3 regions of the Pseudoalteromonas sp. SG44-17 genome follow, and region 2 is predicted to be linked to each of the others. Evidence: predicted binding sites of a transcription regulator. Region 2 holds the regulator's gene; each other region holds the start of a gene.

Region 1 (11,146 bases), on a different contig from region 2:
TTCAAGTAAATATCTGTCATCGAAGGTAAAACCGAATACTTTAGAAAATTGGCTGACAATAATCGTAATTGCAACACCGTTTAATAAGCCCATTAAAATAGGCTTAGATAAGAAGTCTGCTAATACCCCTAATTTAAATCGGCTAGCAATAAAGCACCAAAAGCCGGTCATCGCGGTCATAGTTACAACGAGTTGCCAGTGTTTAACACTGTCTCCAGCTGCAAGTGGTGTCACCACCGCAGCAATAACCGCACATGTTGCAGCATCGGGTCCGACAATCAATTGTTTGGAAGTACCAAACAAGGCATATAAAATCATGGGTAATATGCATGAATATAGCCCAACAGCGGCGTTAACCCCGGTAAGTTGTGCATACGCGATAGCAACAGGTAGAGCAACGGCGGCAACGGATAATGCAGCCCTCACATCATCAGCAAACCACTTTCGTTCATAATGAAGTAAAGTGTTTAAACCCGGCATAAAATCATACAAACGCGACAGCACTAAAGTTTCCTTATTTAATCGTAAGCACACTTGGATAGTAAATTTAATATATTAACAAGTATAGCTCAGGGGTGAGGATTTTTTTAATAAATAGCAGATACTTAGGCTTAGGACTGCTTTTGATTGAGTGTTAAGTCTGATGAAAAAGTTTAAGGTTGAGCGATATTAGCTGGTTGGTGTTATCACATTGCTAATATCATACTAGATGGTGAATAAGATAAAACCAGCGCAATGGCTTTATCTTAGAGTGTGTAAATGCCTATTGGAAACTTTTAACGTGCAGAGTATTGGTGAGCCTTTAATACTTCAAGAGAGACTACTTGTAACGATTTTTCATGGGTGGCCTCAAGTATAACCGGCGGAGCTACGTTTTCAGCAACCGCATGGTGCCAGCGCACGGCACATAAACACCATTTATCACCAGCCTTTAGGCCTGCAAAATCGTACATTGGATTAGGCGTTATCAAGTCATTGCCTTGTGCTTTTGAAAACTGTAAGAATTCTTCAGTCATGATGGCACATACACTGTGGTTACCAAAATCAGATGCAGGGACATAGCAAAACCCTTCTCGAGTGTAGCCTGTATTCCCGCAGCACAAATGCAAGCGCGTACCTAATACATTTAATTGATTGCTCATAAAACTACCTTGTTATAATTTGTATTGTTTTACATTGAGTCTGCTTTCAGACTATGTGAAAACGTGGTGGATGAAAAGCTTAATATTGATAGATAGCATGGAGATCACAAATAACATAGCCATTAAAAATATTAAACGTCAGTTCATCAAACTAATGGCGAGGCCAAAATCAGTTCAATATTCATTTATAGTTGCTTGTTGTGTAATTATTGTGCAATTGTGTTTTTGTTGGCTTGCAATTTTTACGTTTACTGTACTAGTAAAAATTTATTATGGTAACTTGCAGCTACTATACGTTTGTCTTATATCCAGAATCTATATATATGTGAATATGGTATTTTAATAGCTTCTGATTTCAAATAAACACTTAATTGTAATTGGCAGTATAATTACAGTTTTTATAAGCTCTCGATGTATCAATACCATGGAGCTTTACATTGTTACACGTGAGGAAAAATGAGTAATCTAAGTCTGAAAAACAAGCTGTTGCTATTAGCTATTTTGCCGCTCACGCTGCTTTTAATTAGTTTAATGGCCAGCTCATATTATTTAGAGTATCAAAATCAGCAGCAAAATTTTGTATCGTTTAAAACAAAATTAATTGCTGACAAAGAAAGTTTATTAGCAACTGAGGTTGAGATAGGCCGCCAAATAATTAATTACGAACTAGCCAAGGGGACTAAAGAAGATGCAAAAAATGCATTGCGAGATCTCACTTTTGGCAAAGATGGTTACTTTTTTATCTATGATACAAAAGGCGTTAGTATTTTCCATGCTCTATTGGGTGATGCAATTGAAGGGCAAAATAAAATAGCCATGACCGATCCCAATGGTAAAAAAATAATTGTTGGATTACTTGAGCAAGCAAGACAAGGTGGCGGTGCTTTTTATTATGATTTTCAAAAGCCTAATACAACGGGGTTAGTTGAAAAAATGGGTTATGCAGCGATGGTTCCTGGTACAGATTGGATGCTAGGAACGGGCGCTTATATGGATGATATTGAAGCTGAGCTAACAAAGTACCAAGCAACAATACAAGCTCATATGAATGAAAAAGTAACGACCCTGTTATTAATTGCATTATTTTGGGTGATGTTGACGGTGTTTTTTGCCTTAATTGCGGCAAACAATATGGTAAAGCCTATCCAAAATATGGTGCAAAACTTAGATGATATAGCAAAAGGCGAAGGTGATCTGACTAAGCGCTTAGAAGTGCATAGTAATGATGAAATTGGTCAATTGGGTAATTCATTTAATGTGTTTGTTAGTAAACTACATAGCATTATCACCAATGTGGCAGATGTAACTCGTGATGTAAAAGATTCATCAAATGATATCAATACACAAACACAGTTAATTGAAAATCAGTTAGTAAACCATAATCATGAAACTGAGCTGGTAGCAACGGCGATCACCGAAATGTCAGCAACATCTCAGGAAGTCGCGCAAAATACCACACAAGTGGCGGTATCAACCCAGTCAGCCACGCAAGATGTTGCCAATGCTCAAAAATGTGTAGATGTTTCTTTAGAAGAAGTTTCAAATTTAATGAGTGAGATTAATCAAGCTGCTGAACAGGTTAATTCATTAAGTGAACAATCTAAAAAAATTAACAGTGTATTAAGTGTTATCGGTGGCATTGCTGAGCAAACTAACTTATTGGCCCTTAATGCGGCTATTGAAGCTGCAAGGGCTGGCGAGCAAGGCCGTGGTTTTGCGGTTGTAGCTGATGAAGTGAGAAGTTTAGCCAGTCGTACACAAGAGAGCACGTTAGAGATTAATGAAATGCTTAATGAGTTACATACGCTAGTCACAGCAGCGGTAAAGGCAATGTTGGCAAGCCAGCAAAGCTGCAATCGCTCAGTTGAGTCATCTCGCGCAATTTCTGAAAGTTTAGGGGCGGTAACCAGCTCGGTTACCACAATTAACGATATGAGCACGCAAATAGCTACAGCTGCCACAGAGCAAAGTAGTGTAACTGAGGAAATTAACCGTAACGTTTTTGCGATTCAAGAAATCGTTAATGAGCTAACACGTTCAATTAAAACAACCTCATCAGTTAGTCATCACTTAGCTGGTCGAGGGGAGAGTTTAGGCAATTTAGTAGGTCAGTTTAAGATCTAATATAAACAAAAAGTGGCGATATTATTGTTGATCAGTAATAAATAAAGATCAGGCTTTAAATAGCCCGATCTTTGACTTTAAATATAAATTAGTCAGTTTAAACTGAACACAAAACCGCTAGATTAGCTGCTGAGTTTGCCCGTTGACGACTCTAAGTGTGCACGCACAAACCATTGAAACTGTTCTAAATCGGCAAGTTGGCTAATTAGCATATCCTCAGATACCGGATCGAGCTCTGATAGCTTGCCAATCGCACTTCGGTGATCGCCATTAATCCCATTATATACTTTATCAAGCGCAACTAAGTGATCTTTTACCAAGCCCTTACCAATTGCGTAATCTTGCCATGAACGACGATCAACTATCGATTTTGGAGTACCAACTGGAACTCCGCCCAACGTAGCGATTCGCTCGGCGATGGTGTCGGTCATTGCTCTGATCACTTCAACCTGAGGGTCGAGCATTTCATGCACGCCAATAAAATTTGGGCCAACTACATTCCAATGAATATGTTTTAGAGTCAATTGTAAATCGATCAGTGCGACCATGCGGTTATCAAGTGTAGCAATGGTATTTTTTGCAGATTCTTCATTCATACCTGGGGCAGTAAATTCAGCGATTTTGTTTGTTTCGTTATTGTTACTCATTATTCCTCCTGATTTATAAGGAATGTTCACAGCGTCTAATAAAGTCTATGAACATGCGTTAGTTTATATAAAGCAATGGTTGTGCCGATAAAAATTATTTTTTAAGTTGCTGATATTTAATGTTTTGTATTTTTTTCAAAGGAGGGGGATGAAAGCTTTCTTTGATATGCCATGAAAAATATGCACTTTTTTGTAAAATCTGCAAAACAAAAGGTGCTGTTACGTGTTAGCGAATTGCTTACTATTAATAATAACTGAGATGCAGGAGTGTATTGTCATTGTTGATTAATCATCACTTACATATACTCAACTCATCTTGTTATTAAAGGAGAAGTGCATGTTGAGATTTTTTTCTATCGAGCAGGGGGTGATCAAAGAGTTAGAGCCTTCATCCGATACCTCTCTTGAAGTATCAATCAGAAATGCACACTGGATTGACACAATCAACCCAACGGAAGATGAGCGAAATACGCTTGCAAAAACGCTCAATATAACTTTTCCTGAGTCAGGGGATGTGCAAGAGATTGAAGCTTCATCGCGATGTTTTATCGACAATGAAGGCTTGCATGTGCATGCATTGTTTATGTCGCCCAATGAAGGACGTTTTAATACGGTAACAGTTGCCTGTTTACTACAGGATAACTGTTTGCTGACCATTCGCGATGACGAGCTGGCTGACTTTCGATTGTTACGCTTAAGAGCACGTAAAGGTCAAGTAATGTGTGATACGCCAAAACAGTTATTGGTTACATTATTCGATCAAAAAGTCGAAAACCATGCTGATATGCTCGAGGATATGCATCATCAGTTAGAGAAGCTCAGTGCATATGTACTAGAAGAAGATGACTCTGATCTAGAAGAAGCGGTTAGTCGTATCGCGCGTTTAGAGGATGCGAATGGGAAAGTGCGTTTGTGTTTAATGGATACGCGGCGCAATATTTCGTTTTTAATACGTCGTTTAGGTGTACAAAATGAGGATCGCGAATCACTACGAGAAATTGTACTTGATATAGATACGCTAATGTCTCACTGTACCTTTTTGTTTGATAAGGTGAACTTTTTGATGGATTCAACACAAGGTTTTATTAACATTGAACAAAATCAAATTATCAAAACCTTCTCTATTGCTTCGGTGGTTTTTTTACCACCTACCGTAGTAGCCAGTGTATATGGGATGAACTTTAATATAATGCCTGAGCTGCAATGGGAATGGGGTTACCCATTTGCAATTGGCATTATGTTGCTATCGGGCTTTGCCCCTTATTTATTTTTTAAACACAAAGGCTGGCTGTAGTGTGTGCCAATGACTACTTGGCATACACTATTATACGAGTTTATATTCATTTTATACGGATAGCGGTCTTATTATCACCTTGCATTAAGATAATAAAGCGGCCGCTAGGCGCACAAAGTCGGACGAGGTAAGTATACCCACGAGTTTATTTTTTTCAGTGATCACAGGCATGCAACCATGGCGGTTATCAACAAAAAACCGAGCAACATCTTGCAGTGGTTGGGTTGCTAGTACAGTGGCAAAATCGGTTGCCATAATAGTGTGTATTTTCGTTTGTTTTTCCTTTCGTTCAAGTGCGCTAGGACTGTAATTAGCCATAATATTCATCACTTGGGCAATCATGATTTTTTGTGTCAACATACCCACTAGTTCGCCATTGTTATCAATTACCGGAATATGGCGGATATTTTTTTCCTTCATTAGATTATGTGCGTCGTGTAGGGTGTTTTCTGCACTTACGGCAAATGGATCTGATGTCATTAAATCTGCAACTGTTTGGCTCATTTTGGCTCCCGTGAAATCACTAACTAGAACTTTGGTTAAAAGGTTTACTAAAATAGCTACTGGAGATAGATGGATTATCCAGAGCTCATATTATTAATCATTCTAGCCTTATTTTTTCTTATTGCACTTTATCAAGATCAAGGCTTTGGTTTTTTGTATAGGAATAGTTTTTAGCTTGGTCATCAGCTGGTTTAGATTTATAGCCACTGGAGATATATTTACTCTCCGAAGCTCAGATTATTTATCTTTATGCGAAAAATTATCCCTTAGTGTACCAACCCAGTTTGAAAATTTATGTATCGCCGAGTTGCCTTTGCCCAGTAGCTCATGCATTTCTGCTTCAAAATGGGTTTGTTCTTTACTACTTGGCTCTGGTAATGGCGGTAAAATATGAGCAAAGTAGGTTTTATCAAGCAGGCGGTGTAATAACCGCTCGCCAATAAAGGGCTTGCCGCTGTTGAGCGCTCTAGCTCCTTTAATTAGGTTACGAATATCATATTGGGTTGGGCTAATGTCGGGCACTTGTTTAGGGATATTAAGTAACTTATATACCCCAATACGTGCTGTACGAATAGAGGCTTCCATCGTGAATATAATATCGTTGTGGGTTTCAACAAATTGACCAATCAAACCTAAGTTTGTACAACCTTCAGGAACTGAGGTGGGTCTGTCACCAGCTGCACGAGTCATAAATTGAGCTGTGATATAAGGCATTAGCGCTGTACGTATCTTGGTATTGGCAATGATTTCATCAAGCTGCTGTTCAATGCCCAAATGGTAGCAAAGCTCCGTAATTATTTCTTCACCGCTACATTGTGGCATTGTTTTAACGATACGATTACCTTGTTTGTCCATTAATAAACCATAGACCCAAAGTACTAACGTATCATCGGGTTGATCTGGAAAATGAGGTTGGCGGTTACACGTTACACTCAATAGCCAGTTAGAGTCTGTAAAAGTAATAATGCCGCCAGTTACCGTGCGACCAGAGTAAGGATCGTTTACTGATAATGTCTTTAGCTTATCTATAAGTGGGGATGGCTTGCAAGTCAGTGTGGCTGACTCCCACATAGACTTATCAATATCGCCATAAAATTTTTCGGGTTTACCAAAAACAGCTGATTTCTTCGCGAGGTTTTTCCATAAATTCCACCCGCTATTTTCGCAGGGATCATGTTTTTCACAGTTCAGTTCGGGTACATTTTGCATGTCGCCATAAGCTGTATGCTCTGTCATTGAACCCGTTAGTGCATAAACTAAATCGTCTGAAGCAACGTTAATATGCTGTGCTTCACCTTTTACAGTGGCATGGATCCCCGTTACGGTTTTTTTATTACCAGTAAATGTTATATCCAGATCGTTTACACGGCTTGCAAATTGAAAATTTACGCCTTTGTCTCGTAATAAATTAGCAAGCGGTTTAATAAAGGTATCGTATTGATTATATTTAGGAAAAAGTAAAACAGACATGTCGGCAAAGCCATCGATAGAATCAAGAAAGCGATGCAAATACAGTTTAGTTTCTAACAAGCTATGACAATTTTTAAAGGCAAACATAGTACGAAATAAAAACCAAAAATTGCTTTGTAAAAAACCTTTGCTGAAATAGTCTTCAATGCTGAGATCGTCAAGCTCTTCTTTGCGCTTGAGCATTAAACGGATCAGCTCCCATTGCTGGGCTTTATTCAGGCCAAAGTCACTTGCATCGAGTATCTCACCGCATTTATTTATTAAACGGGCTTGTGAGTAATTAGCGTCGTTATCATTAATTAAACGGTACTCATCAAGCACAGAATAGCCTTCGGGCAGTTCAACAGCGGGAACGTCTTGAAACAGATCCCACAAGGTGTCGTAATTCCAGTTCATTTCACGGCCACCACGAATAATATAGCCGTCATCAGGGTTACCCGCGCCATCCATTGAACCGCCTTCAATATCCATTGCTTCCAAAATGGTAATATTTTCAGCGCTCATATGGCCATCACGAATAAGATAAAATGCCGCTGCTAGGCCACCAATACCTCCACCAATGATCCAAGCATTACGTTTTTCTATACCGGGTGTAGGCAGCGTTTTATGACGTGCATAAGGAGCAATAAAATCATGAGGGGGCAAGGTATTAAGTGGTTTATTGCTCCAAAAATCAGCCGTTGCGTCAGCTTCATGTTGGAAATTACTTGCTGCGGTTGCAGAAATATTAAACTTCGCTATTGCTTTATTCGTCATTAGCCATCCCTTTTCATGAATATAGATAAGTGTCAGTACTGTTTGCAAGTCTCTCCATAATTGCACGAGGCAAGCATAGTCATGTTGCAGTAGATCAAAGTTTTAGTTCGCGAGGGGTTTATAAGTTAGCTGCTGGAAATTGATTTGTTATCCGAAATTGAGGTTAACAATGGCAACTTAACCAAGTTGCCATTATTAAGGCGTTTATTTGTTTTATTACTCACAGCATGCTAAAAAGTACCGAGGCGACTAACAATACAGCCATAAAAATATTGAATGCTCGTAGGCGCTTGCGATCTTTTAGCCATACTTGTAGCCTTTGTCCGACTAACGTCCATGAGCAGACACAGGGTAAATTAATTATACCGAAAATAAGGCCTACAAGTACCACTGCGCCAATTCCTTTGGATGGGGCATAAACACTTACTGCACTTAATGCCATAGTCCAGGCTTTCGGGTTAACCCATTGAAATAAAGATGCTTGTATAAAAGAAAAAGGTCTAGTATCGCTATTTTTAGCACCGATAGGAGTTTTATTACTGGCAATTTTATAAGCAAGATAAAGCAAATAAGCCATGCAAAGCACTTTTAATAGCTGGTAACTCCATGGAAAAAAGTCAAACAATTGCATGACACCTAAACCAACCAATACGAGCATGATCACAAAGCCAATTGTTACGCCGAGTAAATGTGGCAATGAACGTTTAAAACCAAAGTTAGCGCCTGAGTTCATTAACATCAGGTTGTTAGGACCTGGGGTGATGGAAGATACAAGTGCAAATAATGCTAATGCTGATACCAATTCAATATTCATTTATAGTTGCTCAGTTGATAATGATTGTGCAATTATATTTTGTATGGCTCGCAATTTTTGCGCTTATTAATCTATTATAAATTTACTTTAGCAACTTAATATGAAAAAAGATCGAATTAACGACAGGATATTGCAAGAATTAAAGCGCAGTGGTCGAATTGCCAACGCTGAACTTGCTGATTTGGTTGGTTTATCCCCATCAGCATGCTTGCGCCGTGTACAAGAGTTAGAAAAAGCAGGTGTGATCAAAGGCTACCGAGCAGTTATTAATAATCAAGCGTTTGGACTTGGTTTTGTCGCGTATGTGGGGGTGGGTTTAAATGAGCACTCTACGAAATCACAACGAGCTTTTGAACAAGCACTTGAGTTTATTGATGAAGTTAAAGAGTGCCATAATGTCACAGGAGCATTTGAATATTTACTTAGAGTAGAAACCGCTGATATTAAGTCTTATAAAGCATTCCATGCTGATGTTTTAGGATCAATCCCACAGGTACGAACGATCACTTCGCATGTAGTGATGGACTCACCAAAAGATGAGCGGGCGTAAATGCTAGCGCCAACGGTGCGATGCCACTTTTAATTTTATGCTGAGTCCTTGCTTGGTGGTTTATGTCACTTTATTTACCCAACAAGTAGCAGTAAACAGGCTACTTGTTGGGTTTGATATGCGCTCAAAATTGAGGTTAAAGCACGTTTAATTAAAAGTAACTATCATCGCTGATACGCAGTGCCATACAATCGCTGTGGCCGTTTATAATCATGCTTTTATCAACGCGTACGCCAGCACCAGCGTATTTACCTGCTGCGGTAAAACTACATATTTGCACAAAGTAATCAGCTACTTTAGGAAGGGCAAATAACTGCTGGTATATTTGCTCTTGAGAGGCAAAATGACCCGTTGTTTTTTCTATTACGTGTTGTTGTTCATCAACGAGTTGAATATTTGCACCGCATCGACCAACAATCGGTTTAACGACATAGCCTGTTTGCAATAGTTCATCATTTAAATCAAATGCAGTATTGAGTAAAAACGGATGATTTGGAAATAAACTCCACAGTACTGGCAAAATTGCTTTATTACTGGGTATTAATGTCCACAGCGGCTCAAAAACCATCACATTTTTACGAAGTAATACATCGACCAAACGTGGGGTTTTACCAGATTGCCAGTGCGGCTCAAAATCATCGCTTTGGGATTGATCAGCCTCACACTCTAGTCTTATTTGATCAAGAGCGGTTTCCCATGACCATGTTTTCCAAACGTAACTGAGTTTTTCGCCATCAGCGTCAACAATATTACCCGCTGCGTCCCAGTGTAAATCAGTCAAACCAATGATTACTTTGCACTCAAAACCAGCGGCTTCAATAGCTTCTTTCATAAACAATGCATGGTAATGTTCTTCTGGCTCATCATCTTGCAATATATGGACAAGGCCGTTTACTTCACTTTTTCGCCATGCCCTTACTAAATCTTTAAATAAATCATGGCCGGCATCAATACCCGTTTTAACACCAAAGTGTTTGGCCCATTTACCTTGTACTTTGCCACTTTCCATATAGCACGATGCTGAATCGCAGTTGTATTCATAGACTTTCAAGCCTGCGGGAGTTAATGCAAAATCAAATCGACTGGTGATCAGTTGATTTAAGCGATTATCCCATGATTGGCGAATCTTATTGAGCACCGCATCGGGTAAATTAAACTTTTTTAATAGCTCAGGATGCTGCAGTACATAGTCTGTTGCATGCATAAACAAGCCATGTAATTCATTGGTAGCATGTTCAATAGTTTGTTGAGCGGTTTTTGAAATTGTAAAATAATGATGTTGATCAGCATTAACTGAAGTCAATTTATGCCCTTGCATCATTTCTACGTAGGCTGCTTCATCGTCATTGGCAATGTTAAGCCATGACTTAGTGGCTTGCCCATAATCAGTTGCATATTGGGCTTTTATGGCAAACAGATCAGTGTTTATTTCAGGCGTAGGTTCACTAAATTCGCTGTACTCAGTTTGTGTCATCCAGCCTAAAATAGTGGCGTCACTGTAAGAGCACTCAATCCAGTAGTCACCTTCTTTTGTGACTTTCGCTTTGAGTTCGCGACACCACTGTTGATCTTGCGGCCATAGCTGATGGGCCACGTTTTGTTCAGCAAGACGAATTTTATCCTGATGTACTTCAACCACCACCGCAACATGGCCAGTTTCTTCAAATTCACCGCCTTCTTCCCAAATGAGTAAACTTCCTACCACTGGGTGGTGTTTTGCACCATTACGAAATGCTTGTAAAGGCAACCTGGTTTGATTGTTTATGTCACGCACTGAGCGTAGCTCAAAAATATCGTAAGCCATTGCAACATCATCAAAAATATAGCCATGATTGAGATACATCC
Region 2 (11,146 bases):
TGACTTGGTCACTTGTTTTAGTTGTTGTAGTGGGTAATCTTGTTCAAAAGCTTCTGGCATTGGCGTCCTTAAAAAATTAATACACTTGATAGGTAGGGTAACTGTTGTCGATAATTAACGCGCTTGGTCTGTTTAATTAACGACTTTATTCAGTTTAACGCAATTTAGTGGTACTGACTACGAGCTATTCTTGTTCGTTAAAGCGTTGTGCGATCAACTCACCAATTGCTGCAAGAGCAGGTTCAGCGTCCGGGCCCTCACATACAACTTTAACTTCTTTGCCTTGGCTACTTTCTAATAGCATTAAGCCCAGTACGCTGTCGCCTGCGGCTTGTTTGTCATCTTGATGAAGTGTGATGCTGGCATCAAACTGCACGGCTAATTGCGCTAATACGCTGGCTGCGCGAGCATGTAAACCGAGTTTGTTTTTTATTAAAAATGTATCTTCTAAGCGCATCAACATTCCTTACTGTAAACGTGAGTTGTTATTCTTGTTCACGATGGCGAATTTTCACATTACTGTGGCTCATCGAGAAGCTTTCACCTATAGTTTGCGCTAGATAAACTGAGCGATGTTGACCACCGGTGCAACCAATAGCAATTGTTAAGTAACTGCGGTTATTACGTTCTAAGTGCGGTAACCAAGTTTGTACAAAGGTTTGGATCTGCCAAGTGAATTTTTGCACGATACTGTGACTGGCTAAATAATCTTTTACTGGTTGATCCAGGCCTGTGAGCGGTTTTAACTCAGGCTCCCAGTGTGGATTAGGTAAAAAACGTGCATCAAATACATAATCGGCTTCTTTTGGAATACCATGCTTAAAACCAAATGATTCAAAGGTGATGATTAGTTTTTTATCTTTTTTCCCTAAAATCTTTTCACGGATTGACTCAGCAAGCTGGTGGACACTGAGATCTGTGGTATCAAGCATGAAATCAGCACGAGTAGTTAATACATCAAGCAACACTTTTTCTTGCTTGATGGCTAAATCCAGTGGCAAAGAGTCCAAAGATAATGGGTGTAAGCGGCGGGTTTCAGAAAATCGCTTGATCAAGGTTTGATCATCACTGTCTAAATAAAATAGCGTCGGATTTGCAAAGCCAGGCAAGTATTCAAGAATGTCGTTAAATTCTTCCTGCTCCTTCGGTAAATTACGAACATCGATACTGACGGCTATTTTGTCGTAATTATCAGAGACACTGCGTACTAATGACGGTAATAAGTTAACTGGAATATTATCTACACAATAATAGCCAAGATCTTCTACTACACGTAAAGCAACAGATTTACCTGAGCCAGAACGCCCACTGATGATGATTAACTCCATGTAAATTCTCCTTCATTTAATACCAATTTTATTAAAAACATGCTCATTCTTGCTTGTTAAATAACCCACTAACTTTGTTTAAAATTATTTATATAGAACAACTATATAAATAATTTCCACCTTGTTCTAGAGCTATTTCCCTGTTGCAATAATTACTCTCTAATTCAATACAATTGGTATGACTACGATTGAGCTGCAATTACATGATACAAATCTTGGTCTGTTTTTGCGCTACGTAGTTGTTTACAAAAATCTTTGTTATTGAGTTTATCAGCAATTGTGGCTAACGTCTTCAAATGAAGTTGGCTGTCACCATCTGGTACGATGAGGGCTACAAATATATCAACTGGGCGATTATCAATCGCATCAAAATCAACCGGTGATTCACTCACTAAAATTATTGCTAGCGGGTTTTCAACACCACTCATACGGCCATGAGGGATAGCAATACCACGACCAATACCGGTACTACCTAGTTTTTCTCTCGATAGTAGTGCGTTGAGGATTTCTTGTTGTGATAGCTGAGGGAGTTGTTCATGAGCCAATTGGCTTATAAATTCAATGATCCGTTTTTTGCTATTAAAAAGGACCGCAGCTTTACTGCAGTCCTGACAAATAAGTGAGCTTAATTTCATAGTGTTAGTGTCGAGCGTGCTTCTCTTTGTGTTTAATTACTTGACGATCAAGTTTATCGATTAGTCCGTCAATAGCTGCATACATGTCTTGGTGCTCAGTCGAGGCAAATAATTCAGCGCCACTGACATGTAATGTGGCCTCTGCTTTTTGGCTTAGTTTTTCTACATCAAGAATAACATGGACATTATTGATATGATCAAAATGCCTTTCAAGCTTGGCAAACTTATTGTTTACATAGTCTCTTAATGAATCAGTAATTTCTACGTGACGACCAGTTAAATTTAGTTGCATAAGCATTTTCCTCTTGTGATTTTACGCCTTAAATCAAACTTTTACGTTGATTTGACGGTGGAATAGCCAGCGACTCGCGGTATTTTGCAATAGTCCGTCTAGCTACTTTGATACCTTGCTCTGCCAATATATCTGCAATCTTACTATCACTCAATGGTTTCGCTGAGTTTTCTGCACTGATCAATTTTCTGATCAATGCTCGAATAGCTGTCGAAGAGCATTCGCCGCCGTTCTCAGTGCTTACATGACTTGAGAAAAAATACTTTAACTCAAAAATACCACGGGGGGTATGCATGTACTTTTGTGTCGTTACGCGAGAGATTGTTGATTCGTGCATCTCAACCATTTCAGCAACGTCGTTTAGTACCATAGGTCGCATTGCTTCAGGGCCATGCTCAAAGAATCCCTGCTGTTGTTTTACAATGCAGTTAGTTACTTTGAGTAACGTCTCGTTACGACTTTCTAGGCTTTTAATAAACCATTTAGCTTCTTGCAAATGCGAGCGTATAAATTGGCTGTCAGTGCTTGATTTTACTGAGCGTGACATTGCCGCATATTGGCTGTTCACTCTAATTTTTGGCATGCTGTCTGGATTAAGTTCAACCACCCAGCGACCTTTAATTTTTTTCACCGAAACATCAGGTATAACATACTCTGACTCTTCGCGTACTATAGTATCCGCAGGCTTTGGGTTAAGGCTGTGGATCAGTGTCATTACTTCTTTCAGCTCATCTTCTTTAAGCTTAGTCTTTTTCATCAAAGTGCGATAGTCACGACTAGCTAATAAATCGATATGATCAGTTAAAATCATTTTAGTCTCGCTAATCCAAGGAGTTGCAGGATCAAATTGATTTAATTGAATACATAAACATTCTTGTAGGCTGCGCGCAGCAATACCAACAGGGTCAAATAACTGAATGCGTTTTAACACTGCTTGCACTTCGTCGAGTTCGATTTCTTCTTCGTTATTACCTTGATTTAAGCTCTCTGCGATGTCTTCGCAGCTCAAGGTTAAAATACCTGAATCGTCAACAGCTTCAACAATCGCAATGGCAATGGCTTCATCGGTTGGACTAAAAGGTGTGAGCTGTAATTGCCACATCAGATATTCGTGCAGGGTTTCAGTTGAAGCACCTTGATAAATTGACTCATCTTCAGGCATTGGGCCGGATGACGTATTTGGCGCAGCACTCATGTATTCGTCCCAGGTGACGTCCATAGCCATTTCGTCACTTAAAGTCTCTTTGCTTAATGCTTCGCTACTTTCTTGTTCATATTCGCTGGGCTTGTCGTCTGCTGATGCACTAACGGTTAAGTCATCGTTGTCTTGTTTTTGTTCGTTTTTACCAGCCGTGTCGTCTGAATATTCATGCTCTTCTAGCTCTAACAATGGATTGCTGTCGAGTGCTTCTTGAATTTCTTGCTGGAGATCCAATGTACTGAGTTGCAATAAGCGAATTGCTTGTTGCAGCTGTGGTGTCATTGTAAGTTGCTGGCCCATGCGCAGCTGGAGTGATTGCCTCATGTATCTCTAACAATCCTTTTATTGTTATCATCGTTAAGTCTAGCAGATACTTAGCCGAGCGTGGCTTTATAGCCTAAATTGCTCGCCCAGGTAAACATCGCGGACTGTTTGGTCGGCAAGTACATGCTCAGGGGTACCTGATGCAATTAACTCCCCATGAGAAACTATGTAGGCTTTTTCACAAACATCAAGGGTTTCTCGTACATTGTGGTCGGTAATAAGTACGCCAATACCACGGTTTTTAAGGTGTTCAATAATCTTCTTTATATCTAACACTGAAATAGGATCAACGCCAGCAAAAGGCTCATCAAGTAAGATAAATTTTGGATTTGCGGCTAAAGCGCGTGCAATTTCAACTCGACGACGTTCACCACCAGATAATGCCATACCTTGGCTGTCGCGAATATGTTGAATGCTAAACTCATCAAGTAAGCTGTCTAGTGCTTCTTCTCTGGCTTGTTTATTCAGCTCTTTACGAGTTTCTAAAATAGCCATCAGGTTTTGATAAACAGTTAACTTACGAAAGATGGATGATTCTTGTGGTAAGTAGCCAATCCCTAACCGTGCGCGACTGTGCATTGGCAGTAAAGTGATGTCATTATCATCAATACTTATTTTACCTTTGTCGCTAGGTACTAAACCCACAATCATATAAAAAGTGGTGGTTTTACCTGCGCCATTAGGACCCAGTAAGCCAACAATGCTGCCTGCGCTAACTTCTAAACCCACGCTTTTTACAACTTGGCGACCTTTATAGCTTTTTGCTAAAAATTCAGCTTTTAATATACTCATGGCTGCCCTTTAGGTTTGTCTTTTTTACTGTCAACAGGTACCAAAATAGTGTGTACGCGATCGTTTGAGCTTGCGCCTTTTTCAGCACTGATCAGCTGTTGGTCCATATCATAGGTAATGCTTTTGGCATTAATTTTTTGACCTGCTTGAGTGACTTGTGCATTACCAATTAACGTTAAATAGCGCTTGGCGACATCGTAACGGACTTCATCAGCACTGGCGCTCATTATTGTGCCATCAGTTTGTTTTTCTTCAAAGTAAGCAGGGTTACCAGTTGCAACAAGCAATTGTTTGTTATTGCCTAAATCTTCGCGCTTATGGACTTCAAGTCGATCCGCTTTGATACGGCGGTTACCATGAATGATTTCAACATTTTTTTCAAAAATACCGATATTATCTTTCAGTTGGGCAAGCTGCTTTTCAGCACTGATAGAGACTTGATCCGCAGGTGGTGCCGTATTTTCAGCAAAGCTTGCAAAGGCAATGAATAAGCTTGGTATCACAAGCAAGTGAGCAAATTTATTGGTCATAATATATGGTTCGCGTATGGTTAATTAGTTCTACCACTTCGGCTTTTAAGTCGGCATGGAGGCCGCGCCCAGTGATCTTTAAATTTGGTCCGATTAATTCAACTGGTTGTTCTGAACTCATGGTTTGTAGTTCAATATCAACCTGAATATTATCTGCGTTTATATGTTCAATCATGGCATTATTGGTCAGGTTTTTAGCAACCACATTACCTTCTAAAATTAATTGATGATTTTCATATAGGGTGGCTTCATCGGCATTAATTTGCCACGTTTGCTGTTGATTATAGAGTGTAAAAATAGGTTGTTCAAAGTAAGTAAACCCTAACTGTTGGTAAAGTTCCATTTTTGCAGCTGTTACTTTGTGGCTAATTTTACCTTGTTCATCAAACGCGGTTTGTTTTAATGCCACCGCAGTATAATCAGGTTTTGCTATTATATCTTCTTGGTTTTGTTTTATGGCAGTGCTTTGATAAAAATACGGATACCACAGCCATACCATACAGCCGACAAATAATACGCATAATATTAAACGCGCACTATTCATGAGCTTGTGCCTTCGCTAGTTAATGATTTACCATTTTCGAGCATTAATAAATCAGTGAGTTCACGCACCGCTCCAAAACCACCAGGGAGCATGGTTGTATAATGTGAAACTCGCTTGATCAAGGGGTGAGCATCATTTACTGCCACCGCAAAACCAACTAATTCCATTACCGGCAAGTCAGGCCCGTCATCGCCTATGTAAGCGATTTGTTCATCGCTTAACTGCAATTTATCTTTGAGCTGTTGATAAGCTTGCAACTTGTTTTCTTGACCTTGGTAAATATGCGGTACTGTCAGGCTAGTCATCCGTTGCTGAACTATCTGTGAATGACGACCGGTGATCACGGCAACTTCAAAACCGCTATTGATCAGTGCTTTGATACCAAAACCATCTTTAGTATTAAACGCTTTGAGTTCTTCACCTTGATTGCCAAGATAAATGCGGCCATCTGAAAACACCCCGTCGATATCACAGATCAGGAGTTTGATTTTTTGTGCTCGCTCGCTCGCATCATCTGAAAGTGGCTGATATAAGTCAGCAAACTGCATTATAAAACTCCTGCTTTGAGCAAATCTTGCATATTAAGAGCACCAATAGGGTGGTGTTTATCATCAACTACAATTAAGCCATTGATACGCTTATTCTCCATAATATTGAGTGCCTCGGCGGCAAGCATATCTGCAGTTGCTGTAGTGCAAGAGCGGGTCATGACAGTGCTGATCAAAGTACTGTGAATATCCATTCGTTGCTCTAAAATTCGGCGTAAATCACCGTCAGTAAAAAGCCCTGCAAGTTGCCCTGTGTCATCAACAATGGCCGTCATACCTAAGCCCTTGGCCGACATTTCGATTAATGCATCTTTGATACATTGCTTGTCATTGATCATAGGCGTTGCTGGGCCACTGTGCATAATATCTTTTAAACACAATAGTAAACGTTTGCCTAAGCTTCCCCCTGGATGCGATAGCGCAAAGTCATCGGCAGTAAAGCCTCGGGTTTCTAACAGAGCAACGGCTATTGCATCACCCATCGCAAGCGTTGCAGTCGTGCTCGCAGTCGGGGCGAGTCCTAATGGGCAGGCCTCTTGACTTACTTTGATGCATACATGAGCATCAGCCCAATTTGCCATTGATGATTCAGGGTTACCTGTCATGGCGATCATTTTTGCGCCAATACGTTTAATAACCGGAATAATATTCAGTACTTCGCTGGTTTCGCCTGAGTTAGAAATAAGCATAACCACGTCATCACGAGTGATCATCCCTAAATCACCATGACTTGCTTCACCCGGATGGACAAAAAACGCAGGCGTGCCAGTGCTTGCCAGTGTTGCAGCAATTTTATTACCAATATGCCCAGATTTCCCCATACCGACTACTATGATCCTTCCGTGACATTGATACATCAATTGGCAAGCTTGATTAAAGTTTTCGTCTAGATATTGGGTTATATCAAGCAGTGCTTGGCGCTCTATTTCTAGCACCCGCTTACCTTGTTCAATAAAATTTAACTGCGTCATTGTGTTATCCATTTTGTGGGTAGCATTAAGCAACTTGGCTAAAAATATAACTCTGATATGCTAAAAATGCGACCAATAACAGGCCACCTTCAACTCTATTAATGCGTCTTGTACCTTTAAAGCTCAAGGACATAGCTATAAGGGCTATGGTGGCACCAATCATAATTAAGGCATCACGGTTTGCAGCTGAAGGGTCAATAATTGAAGGGTTGATAATCCCAGCCAGTGGCAACACAGCTAAAATGTTAAAGATATTTGAGCCAACAATATTACCCAGTGCTAAATCATCTTCGTTTTTTAATACCCCAGCAATACAGGCTGCCAGCTCAGGCAGACTGGTGCCAATAGCAATAATGGTTAACCCTATTACTAAATCACTTAGGCCAAAGTATTTGGCTATATCAACTGCTGAGCCAACTAAAAAATGTGAGCTGACAGGCAGTAATATCATACCAATAATTAACCAAAATAAAGCCGATTTGGTGGGCACGTTATCTGGTACGTCTTCACAGGCTTCACTTACAAATGGGTCATCAGCTTGGTTTTTAGCGCGAATAGAAATAATAACTAAGCCCGCAATAAAGACCACAAAGCCTATGATTAATGCAACGCCCTCAGCAAATGAAAAGTAGTTATCCGAAAATATATACCAGGCGGCGATTGACACTAGCAGCACAAGCGGCATTTCGCGTTTTAATGTCATTGATGATACTGATAGTGGGCGCAATAGCGCGGTAATACCTAAAACAAGTAAAATATTAGTGATATTTGAGCCAACGGCATTACCCACTGCAGTGTCAGTTTTACCTGCAAGCGCAGCTGATGCTGAGACCATCATTTCAGGGGCTGACGAGCCCATAGCAACAACTGTTAAACCAACAATAAGAGTAGGAACACCGAAATTTTTTGCCAGTGCCGCAGCACCATATACAAAGCGATCTGCACTCCAAACGAGAGCTGCAAATCCGAGAATTAAAATGACAAAAGAAGTCACCATTACGTTACGCCAATTATTCAAAATGAGATGGCTGCAAATAGTAACAAAAGCCAACCTGAAAGTATAAATAAAAGAATCTGCGAAGCTTGTTAGATTATGGACTGATTTGGACTGAGAAAAATTATTTAAGCGACGGTTAAGCCAACTGCTGTAAGCTTTGCAGCGCTATTACATAGAATATTACAAAATTTTACGATTTGTTTTTTCCATCTTGGTGTAAAAACGCTTAAAATAGGTGAACTAGTGAAAATAGTAATGGAGAGCGACTTGTCGCAACCAATAGTAGAAATCAAGGATGTAAGCTTTTCTAGGGGCAATCGCTGTATATATAAAAATATGAGCTTTAGTGTCCCTAAAGGAAAAATTACGGCAATTATGGGGCCAAGCGGAATTGGTAAAACCACCATGTTGCGTTTAATTGGTGGCCAATTAAAACCAGATAGCGGCACTATTTTATTCGAAGGCAATAACATTCCTACCATGTCGCGCAAAGAGCTTTATGCGGCGCGAACCAAAATGAGTATGTTGTTTCAAAGCGGCGCATTATTTACCGATATGTCAGTGTTTGACAATATCGCTTTTCCGCTGCGTGAGCACACTCGTCTAAGTGAAGATTTAATTCGCCTTGTGGTGCTAATGAAATTACAAGCTGTTGGCTTGCGTGGAGCACAAGATCTAATGCCTTCTGAGCTGTCAGGTGGTATGGCACGTCGTGCTGCATTAGCGCGTTCAATCGCGCTTGATCCTGAATTAATTATGTATGATGAGCCATTTGCAGGCCAAGACCCTATCTCCATGGGTGTGTTGGTTAAGTTGATTAAGTCGCTTAATCAAGTGCTTGGGTTATCATCATTAATCGTAACTCACGATGTAACAGAAGTAATGAGTATTGCCGATCACGTTATCATTATTGCCGATCAAGGCGTTATTGGTAGCGGTACACCGGATGAAATGCGTAATCATGAATCGGCCCTAGTTCAGCAGTTCTTAAAAGGATTATCTGATGGCCCAGTGCCGTTTCATTTTCCTGCTCAACCTTATCAAGAAGAATTACTGGGAGGGCGCCGCTGATGTTTGATTTTTTGCAAATGCTAGGTCATAAAACGTTAGGACGGTTTGCTGCACTTGGTCGCTCTACTCAGATGTTGATAGGTGCGTTGTGGAGTTTGCCTAATTTTAGAAAAGGCACGCCGCTTTTAATACGGCAATTATATATGGTCGGCTCGCAGTCACTATTGATTATCATGGTGTCGGGCTTATTCATTGGTATGGTGTTGGCGTTGCAAGGCTACACCGTACTAGTTGGTTATGGTGCAGAGGATAGCTTAGGCCCATTAGTAGCATTGAGTTTACTTAGAGAGTTAGGCCCTGTTGTTACTGCATTATTGTTTGCCGGGCGAGCTGGTAGTGCATTAACCGCAGAAATAGGTTTAATGAAAGCGACTGAGCAGTTATCAAGTCTTGAAATGATGGCTATTGACCCTCTTAAACGTATTATCGCGCCACGCTTTTGGGCGGGCTTTATCAGTATGCCATTACTGGCGTTGATATTTTCAGCAGTTGCAATTATTGGTGCTCATTTAGTGGGGGTTGATTGGTTGGGTGTTGATACGGGGAGTTTTTGGTCAATCATGCAGTCACAAGTGTCATTCCAGCAAGATATTTTAAATGGCATGATCAAGAGTTTTGTATTTGCCATCGTGGTTACATGGATTGCGCTTTATAAAGGCTACGATTGTATACCGACCTCTGAAGGGATCAGTAAAGCAACAACAGAGACAGTTGTACACTCATCTTTGGCTGTTTTAGGGTTTGATTTTATTTTGACAGCGGTAATGTTTACTAGCTAATAAAGGTATAGATAATGAATTCACGGAAATTAGAAATTTTAGTTGGTTTTTTTGTTGCGCTAGGCATAGCAGCTTTTGCTATGTTGGCGTTAAAAGTTGCCAATGCAGGGATCAGCGGCAACGGCGAAACCTACTTATTGAAAGCCAAGTTTGAAAACATTGGTTCATTAAAAACACGTGCGCCGATTAAAGTAGGTGGTGTAGTGGTTGGTCGAGTTGAGGGAATTTCAATTCACCCACAAGAATTTGTGCCAGTTGTTGATATGACGATTGATGCGCAATATCAATGTCGTTTTTCAGATACCAGCTCAGTTTCAATCCTGACATCAGGCATTCTCGGTGAGCAATACTTGGGGATTAACCCTGTTATTGCCCCAAAATCAGCTGAACAAGCGTGTTTAGGTGTTGCGGTAACGAGTGATGATAAAAACTTAGGGTTAGACGAGTTATTTGGTGTTGAGAGCAAAGCCTTAAATGATGGCGACTATATCACTGACACGAAATCAGCATTGGTGCTTGAAGAGTTAATCGGGCAATTTTTATTCAATCAAGGCGGCGAGTAAGTAATTATGTTTAAGAAATTTTTAATGGTAGTTGCGCTGACTTTCAGTGCCATTAGCGTAGCAAGCGATGCGGTCAATTTAACAGACCCATATAAAATGGTCCGCCAAGTATCTGATAATACTTTTCAACGTATTACTCGTGACCAGCCTTTAATCGAAAAAGATAAGGAGCACCTACGGGTTATTGTCAAAGAAGAGTTGATGCCTTACATTGATTATAAATATGCTGCACTGCGTGTATTAGGAAGTCATGTATCAAAAGTACGTGCGATTAAAGATCCTGCGGAGCAAAAGCAAGCCGTTGAGGATATTAAACACTTTATTGATGTGTTTCAAGAATACTTAATCGCTACTTATGCTGGTGTGTTTACGCAATACACCAACCAAAAAGTAGAGTTTGGTGCAAGCAAAGAGTTTACAGGACAAGACCTAGTATTAGTGAAAACCAAAATTGTCGAGCCAGGCAAGCCGGAAATTAAAATTGATTTTAAAGTACGTGAAGATCGCGATGGCGAATGGCGTGCTTATGACATGGTTGCCGAAGGCATTAGTTTATTAGATGCCAAGCAAA
Region 3 (11,146 bases), on a different contig from region 2:
ACAAATACTCGACCAGACTCGGTAACAACTGAAAGCACTTTGCCGCGCTTACCTTTGTCTTTACCTGCTAGAACGATTACTTCGTCATCACGACGGATTTTTGCTGCCATGATTGACTCCTTACAGTACTTCTGGGGCTAGTGAAACGATTTTCATGAACTTATCATTACGAAGTTCGCGAGTCACAGGGCCGAAAATACGTGTACCAATTGGCTGCAAGTTATCATTTAAGATAACAGCCGCATTGCTGTCAAAACGGATCAAAGAACCATCTGGACGACGAACGCCTTTCTTAGTACGCACAACTACCGCGTTTTTAACATCACCTTTCTTCACTTTACCGCGAGGAATCGCTTCTTTAACAGAAACTTTAATGATGTCACCAATCGCTGCATAACGACGGTGCGAACCGCCTAAGACTTTAATACACTGCACTTTGCGAGCGCCGCTGTTATCAGCAACTTCCAGCTGAGTTTGCATTTGGATCATGTTAATGACCTCCGGTGTAGTTATTACAACTGTCTTAAATTTGTTTAAAATCAAGACATTTAGGTTAAAAACCACTCAAAAAACAATCTAGTTGTCTCCCAAGGGCGGGCAATTGTATCAGCATTGCGGGGGTAGTGGTAGGTTATTTTTTAATTAATTTAGAATAACGAGGATGGTTGTTTTGTCGATGAAACATATTTTGCTATTTTAGCATTGATTATAAAACAATCAGGGCAATTTTATGCCCTGATTGTTTTATCACCGAATAAAATCGGCATTATTTGCCAAACAAACCTTTTAACTTATCTTTAATTTTATCTTTCGCTTTTTCTTTTACTTCATCTTCTGCCGCTTTGCTTACATCTAAGCTGATGCCAACATCATGAAATGGTCCTTTGATTCGCACTGGAATTTTAAAGCCGGTACTGTCATCTTGGGTACCCTGTCCTTCGAGAGAATCGACTATGCCTGTCACTAAGCGGTAGTTAACTGTCGTTGCTGGTAGATTAACATCCCCTTCACCACTAATACGTACTAATGGACTTAACAAACTCAGATCTGTGTTTTTACCTACGCCATTGGTAAAGTTAAAGCTACCCGTTAGCGCAGAGAAGTCGGTTTGCTGGGAATTATCAAAGCCAGTATCTAGTCCTTGTGATATTGCACCAAAGTTACCCTTAATTAGCTCTTTGCCTTTGCGAACCATTTCAGCAATGTTGGCGCCTTTTACTGCACCATCGGCAAATTCAAATGCTAGTTTACCCTGTAGGGCACTCATAAAGTCTTTTTGGCTCTGACCTGATGTTGCTAAGTCCCAATTGAGTGAGCCTTTGCCCATTAGCTTATCGAAGCCAGCGGCATCTGTTAGCAATGGTTGTGCATCTATTTTATCTAACGAGAAGTTGGTGCTGATTTTGTAAGGAGCTTGTTTCGCATTAACCGTTACTGTGCCTTTACCATTACCTTCGTAGGCGGCAAACTTATCTAGGCTGATCTTTGCTACGCCTTTGTTAAGGTTTACAGTGAATTGATTAGCACCAAGTTTGATTTCATTTGCTTTTAAGCCACTTGAACGGATCACCACATTCGCATCTAAGGCATTTAAGCCACTTAAATCCATTTTTGTGTCATCCCATACAATTGGTTTGGCTGGCTCGTCACTTTTAGGTTCTGGTTTATCTGCTGGCGCTACCACCTCAGGTAAGTAAGGATTTAAGTCCAGCATACCTAAATCGATGTCAGCATTAACGGCTAAACGCTTACCTAAATTAAGCTCGCTTTTTCCTTTGATCTCTAATGCATCAAGAGTGGCGACTAATTCAGCTAGGTTGAACTTATCACCTTGCATACGCATTTTGCCGCTAACACTAAATGCATTAAAGGCGCTTTCTTTAGCGTTCAGCTCGACTCCCTGCCATTTAGCAATGTCTTTTACTGAATCACCACTGAGCGCTAATTGACCTTGAATATCTTTACCTTGACCGGCTATTAAGCCTTTAAACTCAACATCAACCAACTTTGAAGTGACATCAGTTGTCACATTAAATGTATCACCTTCTATTGCTTTAGCTGGGTTATCAACTGTTACATCAAGCTCAAAGCGCTCTTGCATATAAGTGATCCCACCTTTGACTTCGAGTGATTTATGCAGTGAAGGCAGTAAAATAGCTAATTCTAAATCGCTAATTTGCTGTTTAGCTCCCGTTTGACCATCTAAATAAGTAAACGACCCACCATATATAGCTACTTCACCTAATTGAATATCAAAGTTTTCAGGTAGTTTGACTGCCTCACCTGCTTGAGTTTGCTGCTCAGGTTTCGTAGCTACTGCATCAAATAACTGCCAGTTAGCTTTACCATTTTTATCTGTTTCAAGCAGAATGTTTGGTTCATTGATCACAAACTTTTCTAGTTTAAGTTCACCACCAAATAGCGAAAACCAAGGAATATGAACTGCAAGTTGCTGCATGCTTGCCATATCTGCACGTGAGCCAGTTTTCATATTGGCAAAATGCACATCTTCAAGTTCAAGCTTCAAAGAAGGAAAAACGGATAATGTTTTATCGCCTTTAATAGTTAAAGTACGCCCTGTGGTTTGCTCAACCTGCTCAGAGACTTTATTAAAAATGGCATCGGTTGGAATTAAAAACGGTGCAGCAATAATTAAAGCAACAAGCAATAATAATATGACACCAATAACTTTAAATAAGGTCTTCATGATGGTCCTTTCAAATGTGCAAATAATGTTCTTATCATAGCGGGAGTTAGCATTAAAATCATTGTGCAACGAATAAAAATGCTATTCCCTGCATTCTACATTGAATATATGAATTGTGACTGAAATATTTTGATACCTTTAGGTTACAAAAAACAACTTGACCAAATGATACCCCAAGGTTACATTGATACCTGTAGGTTACAAAAATATAAATTAACACTTTCACAGGATGGACTTTATGAAACAACAAGATATTAAAACCGAAGAAAAATTTATGAACCAAAACGCATGGTTTTCGATCTTCATGGGTATAACCTTACTAATTATTAGCGTTTACCCCATGCTTAATCACACATCAGCACCGCTGCTGTTTTTAGGAAGTGCTGCTTTTCTTGGTTCATTTTTTATGTTTGTGATCAGAGGTGGCTTTACATGGAAATTAAGTTACCGCCTGACTTATAAAGATGAGTATTTAAATACTATAGACACGATAGCCTATAAACATGTTGTACTCGCTCTGCTGTTTAGCATGGGGGCGATATATTTAGCTTCAGATAACCTTGCTGTTGATGTAACACACAGTACAATGGCCACCTTTTACTTAGCTGTTATGAGTTTGGTATATGGCTTTTCAATTTTTTGGCAAAGCCGTGATTAGGAGATAATGTGCAAAACCATATAGCTGAATTTCGCAAAGCCGCTGGGCTTTCACAGCAAGAGCTAGCCGATGCTATCGCCGTTTCACGCAAAACAATCAGCACGGTCGAAACATCACGCTTTACACCTTCAGTGATCATTGCATTGAAGATAGCTCGGCAGTTTGAAACTACTGTGGAGCAGTTATTTTCACTTGAAGAAGCAGATTAACCCCTTTAAATGCAATCTTGTGCAGATTTAACTTATCAAGATTGCATCCCCTGTATTCTCCGGTATGATGCACAGCCCTGTTGTTTTAAGACGTTTTGCGCTAAAATTAAACTACTGAAAAATGTATTTAACCGGAGTACCATCAGGCATGAAAAAATTGCTCATTTCACCTTCACAAATGGCATTAGGCGAACAAGAAGGCCATATTTATCAAAATATTCTAAAGCAGGCTTCTGAAATCAGCTTAAACCTGATGGCGGTGAAAATAGAAAATCATCCTGAAGACTTCTTAGGTTGGTGCTATGAACTACTTAATGCTAGCCGTGACCGTATTAATCATGACTTACTCGAAACCAATCAATTACCAATTTTAAAAAAGCTTAATGACTTATTAGTTTCAGCAATTAGCTTCTTACAATTGAAAACATTACGCGTAGCGCCTTGGCCTGTAGTTAGTGTATTTATAGAGCAACATAAAGATGTGTTAGCCCTTGATGAACAGTTACGCCTTGCCAACTATATAGCTGGTATTCGCGAGCAATCACTGAAAGAGATGATCCCTGAAGATTTATTAGCATTTAGTGGCAAACATACTTCTGCACTGGATCCAAGTAGTTATAATTTTGATGTTGAATGGTTTAGCTCTACTAAAAGCGCCAAAGCTTTTCATCAAATGCTTGCCGACCTGCCTGCATTATTTGATGAAGCATTAGCACATATACCTTTAGAAGGTGAAGTAACTGAAGCTGATTACCAAGAATTTGTGGTCAAATATTTAAAAGCCTTTACTGATAGCAATGAAAAGCCAACGCTTGCACCGGCAACTCGTCTATTAGCAATGCGCCGCCCAGATGTTTTTACACCAATTAATAACACCCGTTTAGATGCACTTTGTTCAGCATTGGCTATTACTAAATTAAATAATCGTGACTTTGCGCGTTATTGGCAGGATATTGTCCAAGCAGTTCATGGTATGTCTTGGTTTAAAATGGCAAGTGGTGACAGCGAGCTGGATCAACAACTTGTTGCAATCAAAGCGTTAATTCCGTGCTTTTTCTATCACGCAGACAAAAACACGCCTGAAAACTCTAACTACATCAAGTTATTGAGTAAACCAAAGCGTACAACAACCACTGGCACTAGAAAAGTGCGTCGTGGTAAAGAGTCTGCTGAAATACTTGTTGATCGCGCACTTGCTGCTGACGATATGCCTGAGCATATTCGCGCAAAGCGTGATTCAATTATCAGCGAAGTACAAAAAGGCCGTGGCGTGAACGAAACAATCAGCCTAATGCGTACTATTTTTGGTTAAACCACAGTAAAAAATACAAAAACCCGCTGCAACTGAGTTGTGCATGCGGGTTTTTTTACGCACCAATAAAGTGCGCAAGCTTCGTAAAAAACAATCTCATCCTTTCACTATAAATATTTATACCTTTGTTTATAAAGTAATTTAAATATAAATTATTGCTTTTCATTTAACTTGGCACAAGCAGTGCAATTATCCTAGTAGACAACTAAAAATAGGATCCGCAATTATAGACTGCAATCTAATTAATAATTGCGAGCCAAAAAATCAGCATAACAACAGGATACCAAACATGTTAAAACTAAAATCAGCAATTGCGATCAGCACACTTGTACTCATGGGTGCAACATCTACAGCAGCATATGCAGAAGTAACAGCCAATGCCGCAGCAACTTCAAACTACTTATGGCGTGGTCAAGAACAAACCGGTGGTGATGCTGCAATTTCAGGTGGTATTGATTATGCCAACGAATCAGGTTTTTATGCTGGTACTTGGGCTTCAAATGCAAGCTGGGCCGATGAAATGACCTACGAGCTTGATCTCTATGCTGGTTTTGGTGGCGATATTAATGAAAATATGAGCTACGACGTTGGCTACATCTATTACGCTTACCCTGATGCAGCTTCTGGCGCAGACGCTGATTTTTCTGAAATTTACGGTAGCATCAGTATGGGTGGCTTTAGCTTTGGCGCATCAGTTCTTGCAACTTCAGCCGCAAGCGGTGATGGCACAGACTTTGGTGATTCGTTATACCTGACTGCAGATTACGGTTTCGCAGTTGGTACTAATGGCACTGAAATGGCTTTACACTTAGGTCACTACTCTGGTGATTTTATTGGTGATGACGATATCATCGACTACGGCGTATCTATCTCTAAAGATGGCTTCACTTTTGGTCTATCTGATACCGATATGGATGACAGTGATATTAAGGCTTACGTTGCTTTTTCAATGGACTTTAGCCTATAAAAAAGAATGTGTTACTTGCTGCAACACTAAGGGCCGTAAGGCCCTTTCTCGATCTTGGTAAGCGGTAAGCGGCTAAGTTCAGATTTTATGTCAAGACTTACCCTCAACTCAGACTGCTTAAAACTTACAACTCCTATGGCACACTGTGCCCTGTTGAACCCTGCCAAATACGATACCATTGTTCACGACTGAGTTTTAACTGCTTAGCGGCAACAGCCGATTTAACACGCTCAATGTTGCCAGTACCCAGTACCACTGATGGGAAACTTGGGTGCATTAATAACCACGCGTAAACCACTTGATCAATAGAACTTGCACCAATTTCGCTACCGACTTGCTCAAGTACTTGACGCAGGCGAATCGCTTTTTCATCATTTTCTGCAAAAATGCGACCGCCAGCCAAAGGTGACCAACACATAGGTTTAATATCAAGTAACTGACATTGGTCTAAACTACCATCATCAAGTGCTTGCATTTCATACGGTGAAAATTCAATTTGATTGGTCACCAATTCAAAATCAAGACGCGACTGCAATAAACTTAGTTGTGATGGCGTAAAGTTTGATACACCAAAATCGAGTACATCACCATTTTGCTTAAGAGTAGTGAATGCCTCAGCTACTTCGTCTGCATTCATCAAATAATCAGGGCGATGAATAAGTAATGCATCTAATCTATCGGTATTAAAATGCTTTAACGATTGCTGTGCTGAGCTAATAATATGTGCGGCACTCGAATCGTAATGATTAGCTTGGCCTGCTAATCCTAAGCTTGCAAAAGCAGGTTTAATACCACACTTGGTAATAATTCTAATCTCATCTCGAATACTTGGCTTTAAAGCCAAGGTTTTACCAAACTCTGCTTCACAGCCATATCCACCGTAAATGTCAGCGTGATCGGTGTGCCTTACGCCAGCTTCAATTGCTTGCTCGAGAAAAGCTAAACACTGTTGTGGAGTAATTTGCCAATCTAATAATCGCCAAAACCCTAGTACTAGTTCGTCAATTTTACGCTCTGCGTTGTTCATTATTATCTCTCAACTATTTGGTGCACGATGCTAAAAAATGCCAGCCTCTATACGAATGGACTATATTCTACTAACTTAATATACTTTTAATAGAGAGAAGAAGATAATATATCCAGTATAGAAAAAGCACCCATTAAAAAGTGAGTGCGATGCTAACTATATGATTGAGTTAAATAAGGTTAAGGTACTTAACTAGTACAACTTTAACATGATCTTTGATTATTAAAAATTACTGCACTTTATACGGTACCTGTGCACAACTCACCTCAACTGTTTTTGGGTACCAAATAGGCCCAACTTCGTTAACAACCAGTTCTGCTAAGCCATTAGTAAATGATTTATAAGTGTGCACACTTTGCCATTGCGGATCAGGGCAAATCTCAGATAAATCAACCGCATTCGAGCCCTCATAAAGAGCGGCGGCAAAGTTGTGATGCCATTGCTCACTTTTATGGTTTTCAGCTAAGTCATCATATTCACCGTTATCAAAATGAATATTAGTACACCCCGCTAACACGACAATAAATACAATAGTGAACAACCCTGTTAACTTTTTCATATTCCAACTCCTTCGCTACCTTGCTCCTGACACCAGACTTTAATTGTGTGTGGTGCATAAATACCTAACGTGACTAACCCTAGCGCACCATCGGTAAATGTTTGTTGTGATTGCATTTGCACCACAGTTTGATCGCCACATACCTTTTTTACATCAACACGCTGCTCACCAACCAGTCCCCACATAAAAAATGGACGGCTATCTTGATAAGTTGGTTTTGAGCTAAGTTTAGCCATTTTTTGTGGTTGGATTGTTACAGCTGAACACCCTCCAAGCACAATAAATAACAAACTTATTAAAAAAATTCGCATAACTTAATCCTGATTAATTTAGTGGTGCAGAGTGTAAAATGAATGCCTACTAAAAAAAGTAAGAAACTGTATTGAAAATGTAGAAACAAACTGTATTCATTAGCTTGGCAAGCTTTTTTAGGAACTTTATCTTATTTAGAGCACCTAAAATGCAGTAACATTCTTTTTAGTCAAATTACTTTAAGGTCATTGATGCAGATAAAATCATTTTCTTTTATTGCTATTGTAGCAATTGCCATTGCTTTGCTAAGCATCACAGCATTGGCCACAGCACCATTATCAGACGAATATAAAGGCTTTACTGAAACAGCTCATACACTCACGCAAGATGTAACAACATCAAGGACCGATTATTTTTGCAGGGGAACTCAATGCATGTAGTGATGCAAGGCAAAAGGTAGCTATTACCGCACTTTATAAGCTTGGTTTCTCAAAAACGCTTTATATTGATGATAAACGGACAAATGCTTTTGGTCTTGCGCTTTAACAAATATAGCCCCGCGGTGTGACCGTTAATACAACCCGTGTGCCACAACAACAAAGCTCAGATCACAATCCTATAATGGTAAATTTACACCTAAATGAGGCTATAGATGAAACACTTACCCCATAATATATACGTTTTTATAGCGTGCCTTTTACTGTGCGTTAGTCGGCTAAGTGTTGCAGCAAGCGCAGATCAGGAAGTCAGTCACTTAATTAGTTTTATTAAGCAAAGTAAAGCAACGTTTATTCGAAATGGCGATGAACATAACAGTGAAGAAGCGGCTGAGCATTTAGCCATGAAATACCGAAAAGCCAAACGCTATGCAAAAACCGCTGATGATTTTATTGACAACCTTGCCAGCAAAAGTTCATGGAGTGGTAAAGCCTATACGGTTATTTTACCTGATAGTAGCACATTAACCGCTAGCAAATGGTTAACTGATGAATTAGCCCGTTTTAGAGCAATAGAAAAGCCGCAATAAATGCGGCTTTTCACCTTGTGAAAGTGGATATAAACCAAGTCTCAGCTAACGAACTCTAAAACTTAGCCAAGTTATCAACACTATCTTTATCAATTAACTTAACAAAAGGATCAACCCCTGCGAAAAGCGGCTTTTCTTTCACTTTTAGTTCAATGGTGTTAGTGCCGGTTACTAACCGGTGCTTTTGTGAATAAATCACAAAATCTTCAGCTAGTAGGTTTTCAGGATCATCGTTAAATAATGCAATATCAATCATTTCATCAAGTGGTTGCTCTGCTTCTTCACCTTGACCATCGGCACGCTTTTTAGCGGCCTCGACAGTTAGAGTGACCGTGTACAAGCCATCACTATCAGCCTCATCAGATACTTTCGCTTCTTTCATTGTCAGCTCATATAAAGTGATATACATAAACTGATCATCAATGAACGCTTGCTCTGCGGGAGTCGCGTCACGTTTCAAATAACTAAGTAAATCTAACGTGGTCGGGTAAGGATTACTTTGATATTTAAAGTCACTAACAAACTCTTTTAAAATGCTGTTTAAACGCTCCTCACCAAACAAATCATGCATGGCCATCATCACCACTGAACCTTTTTGGTAATAAATATGCGCTTGGCTTTCTACTTTATACAGCGGCATTTCTTGATACGCTTCAACCGAGCGACCTTGCAAATACTTATCAAGTTCATACTTTAAGAATTTACGTAGCTTTTGCTCACCGTATTTTTTCTTAAGTACCATAATTGCGCTGTATTGCGATAAACTTTCTGACAATACTGCAGCACCTTGCACATTAGCTCCGGTAACCTGATGCCCCCACCACTGGTGAGCCACCTCATGAGCAGTAACATAGTAAGGCACATCAATCTTAGTACTGTCTCGGTTATCTGTAATAAAGCCTATTTGCTCTGAATAAGGTACAGTATTAGCAAAGCTTTGTGCAAATGACTCATAACCAGGGAACTCAATAATACGCATTTGCTTATGTTGATAAGGACCAAACTCCGCAGAAAAATAATCAATTGAATCAGTAACCGACTCAATCATACGATCCACGTTCCACGTATGGTCTTGATGGTAATAGACTTCAACATTTACTCCATTATGCGTTATTTTTTTAGACTCTAAACGAGCGGATAAAATGGCATAAAAGTTTATTATTGGTGAATCCATTTCATAACGGAACGTGCGTCGTCCGTCAGTCACTGTTTCACTTTTTAAATAACCTGGTGCAATTGCAAATTGCGACTCATCAGTAGTAATGGTTGCAGCAAAGTTGATAAAACCACCATTCGCGCCAAACATGCTTTGTTTGTAATACTGAGTGTCTTCAAGTTTATTAGCACGCTGTAGCTCAGGTAAGCCACGTTTACGACGCTCATGTTTATCCGTTAATTGATAACTGTCGTTATAACCAAAGCGCGGGAATAAGCGCCAATTATCAATAAAGGTGCCATTAGCAACAAGCTTAGTATCGGTGTTGCTATCGGCAAAACCTTGGTGGCTGCGCTCGACTGAAATCTCACCTTTGCGCACTTCACCAGGCATTAATGGCTGAGTAAATTCAAACCACGCTGAGTTATAGTCAGGCAATTGTTCAGTGATGTCCCCTCCGGCAATTTTAACACTCCACTGAGGGCTGTTATCCGGTTTACTCACCAAAAATCGCTTAATTGCTTGCTCACTAGTATTGGTAATAAGCACATTGGCAGTGGCGAGTATTTTGCGCTGCTGTGGATATATCGCAACATTAAGATCAACGTCAGTGATTATCGGCAGTGGGTCATCTTTATACTGCACAAACTGTTGCTCGTATTCAACTTGCAAGTTTTCAAGTTGATCTTTAGTATAAAAATCATTCAGCACTCTTGTATTATAATAAATTTGTGCGCCCGCAGCGATAAATACCACTAACCCAAGTACTGCCGCCGCTTGCCCTTTTCGACCTAAGTTATATTTTAACTGCGCAAAACGATTGCGTAAGCTTTGTGACGGGCCACGGTGCCACAATGCAAGCCCAATAACGGCTAGCACCACACTTAACCCTCCCCAATAAAGTGTGTACCATGCCACTCCAGTTAAGTAATGACCATAACCGTTAATATCTGAATAAGCAGCAGGACTTGATTGGGCAAAATGAAACATATTATGACTAAACCCATAATTACTTAGCACTATTGACACTAAATAATACAGTCCAAATAATCCCATGCCGATGTATTTATTAGCACTGATTATCTGCAGAAAAAAGGCCAGAATAGCGAGCATTACAAAAGGTAAAAAAGCAAAATAACCTAACCTAAATAGGTATTGTCCAAGCTCTAAATTAAACTGTCCTTTAATTAGCTGTACAGTAATTGTCAGTACCATACTAAAAATATAAAGCAGACCAATAACACTCACTAAAGCCAATAGCTTAGACACCCA

The links. The regulator sigma-54, encoded in region 2, starts transcription at its own class of promoters, with help from an activator protein. The targets are predictions, from matches to a motif close to GTTGGCACGNNNNTNGNNT.
Region 1: the regulator sigma-54 is predicted to act here: its motif matches at 3,984-4,002, upstream of dps (DNA starvation/stationary phase protection protein Dps).
Region 3: the regulator sigma-54 is predicted to act here: its motif matches at 5,057-5,075, upstream of H5182_RS18120 (TorF family putative porin).

What each region holds. Positions count from the first base shown of each region.
Region 1 covers NZ_JACJEV010000003.1:115,796-126,941, reverse strand. Annotated here, with positions in the region: gene H5182_RS03430 (SulP family inorganic anion transporter) at 1-504, opposite strand, end outside; gene H5182_RS03425 (DUF2237 family protein) at 777-1,142, opposite strand; gene H5182_RS03420 (methyl-accepting chemotaxis protein) at 1,599-3,266, shown strand; gene dps (DNA starvation/stationary phase protection protein Dps) at 3,389-3,913, opposite strand; gene corA (magnesium/cobalt transporter CorA) at 4,251-5,207, shown strand; gene H5182_RS03405 (HPP family protein) at 5,292-5,711, opposite strand; gene H5182_RS03400 (oleate hydratase) at 5,949-7,937, opposite strand; gene H5182_RS03395 (LysE family translocator) at 8,158-8,751, opposite strand; gene H5182_RS03390 (Lrp/AsnC family transcriptional regulator) at 8,852-9,301, shown strand; gene gss (bifunctional glutathionylspermidine amidase/synthase) at 9,453-11,146, opposite strand, start outside.
Region 2 covers NZ_JACJEV010000051.1:1,355-12,500, forward strand. Annotated here, with positions in the region: gene mgtE (magnesium transporter) at 1-60, opposite strand, end outside; gene H5182_RS20815 (HPr family phosphocarrier protein) at 185-457, opposite strand; gene rapZ (RNase adapter RapZ) at 486-1,328, opposite strand; gene ptsN (PTS IIA-like nitrogen regulatory protein PtsN) at 1,511-1,963, opposite strand; gene hpf (ribosome hibernation promoting factor) at 1,968-2,255, opposite strand; gene H5182_RS20835 (RNA polymerase factor sigma-54) at 2,284-3,780, opposite strand; gene lptB (LPS export ABC transporter ATP-binding protein) at 3,847-4,572, opposite strand; gene lptA (lipopolysaccharide transport periplasmic protein LptA) at 4,569-5,102, opposite strand; gene lptC (LPS export ABC transporter periplasmic protein LptC) at 5,092-5,646, opposite strand; gene kdsC (3-deoxy-manno-octulosonate-8-phosphatase KdsC) at 5,643-6,194, opposite strand; gene H5182_RS20860 (KpsF/GutQ family sugar-phosphate isomerase) at 6,194-7,165, opposite strand; gene H5182_RS20865 (calcium/sodium antiporter) at 7,191-8,162, opposite strand; gene mlaF (phospholipid ABC transporter ATP-binding protein MlaF) at 8,418-9,233, shown strand; gene mlaE (lipid asymmetry maintenance ABC transporter permease subunit MlaE) at 9,233-10,012, shown strand; gene mlaD (outer membrane lipid asymmetry maintenance protein MlaD) at 10,027-10,575, shown strand; gene H5182_RS20885 (phospholipid-binding protein MlaC) at 10,582-11,146, shown strand, end outside.
Region 3 covers NZ_JACJEV010000033.1:8,795-19,940, forward strand. Annotated here, with positions in the region: gene rplX (50S ribosomal protein L24) at 1-110, opposite strand, end outside; gene rplN (50S ribosomal protein L14) at 121-489, opposite strand; gene H5182_RS18100 (AsmA family protein) at 767-2,707, opposite strand; gene H5182_RS18105 (hypothetical protein) at 2,946-3,365, shown strand; gene H5182_RS18110 (helix-turn-helix transcriptional regulator) at 3,374-3,574, shown strand; gene H5182_RS18115 (hypothetical protein) at 3,723-4,886, shown strand; gene H5182_RS18120 (TorF family putative porin) at 5,176-5,853, shown strand; gene H5182_RS18125 (aldo/keto reductase family oxidoreductase) at 5,987-6,880, opposite strand; gene H5182_RS18130 (Bor/Iss family lipoprotein) at 7,110-7,439, opposite strand; gene H5182_RS18135 (Bor family protein) at 7,436-7,750, opposite strand; gene H5182_RS18140 (hypothetical protein) at 7,943-8,131, shown strand; gene H5182_RS18145 (DUF5329 domain-containing protein) at 8,344-8,718, shown strand; gene H5182_RS18150 (M1 family aminopeptidase) at 8,774-11,146, opposite strand, start outside.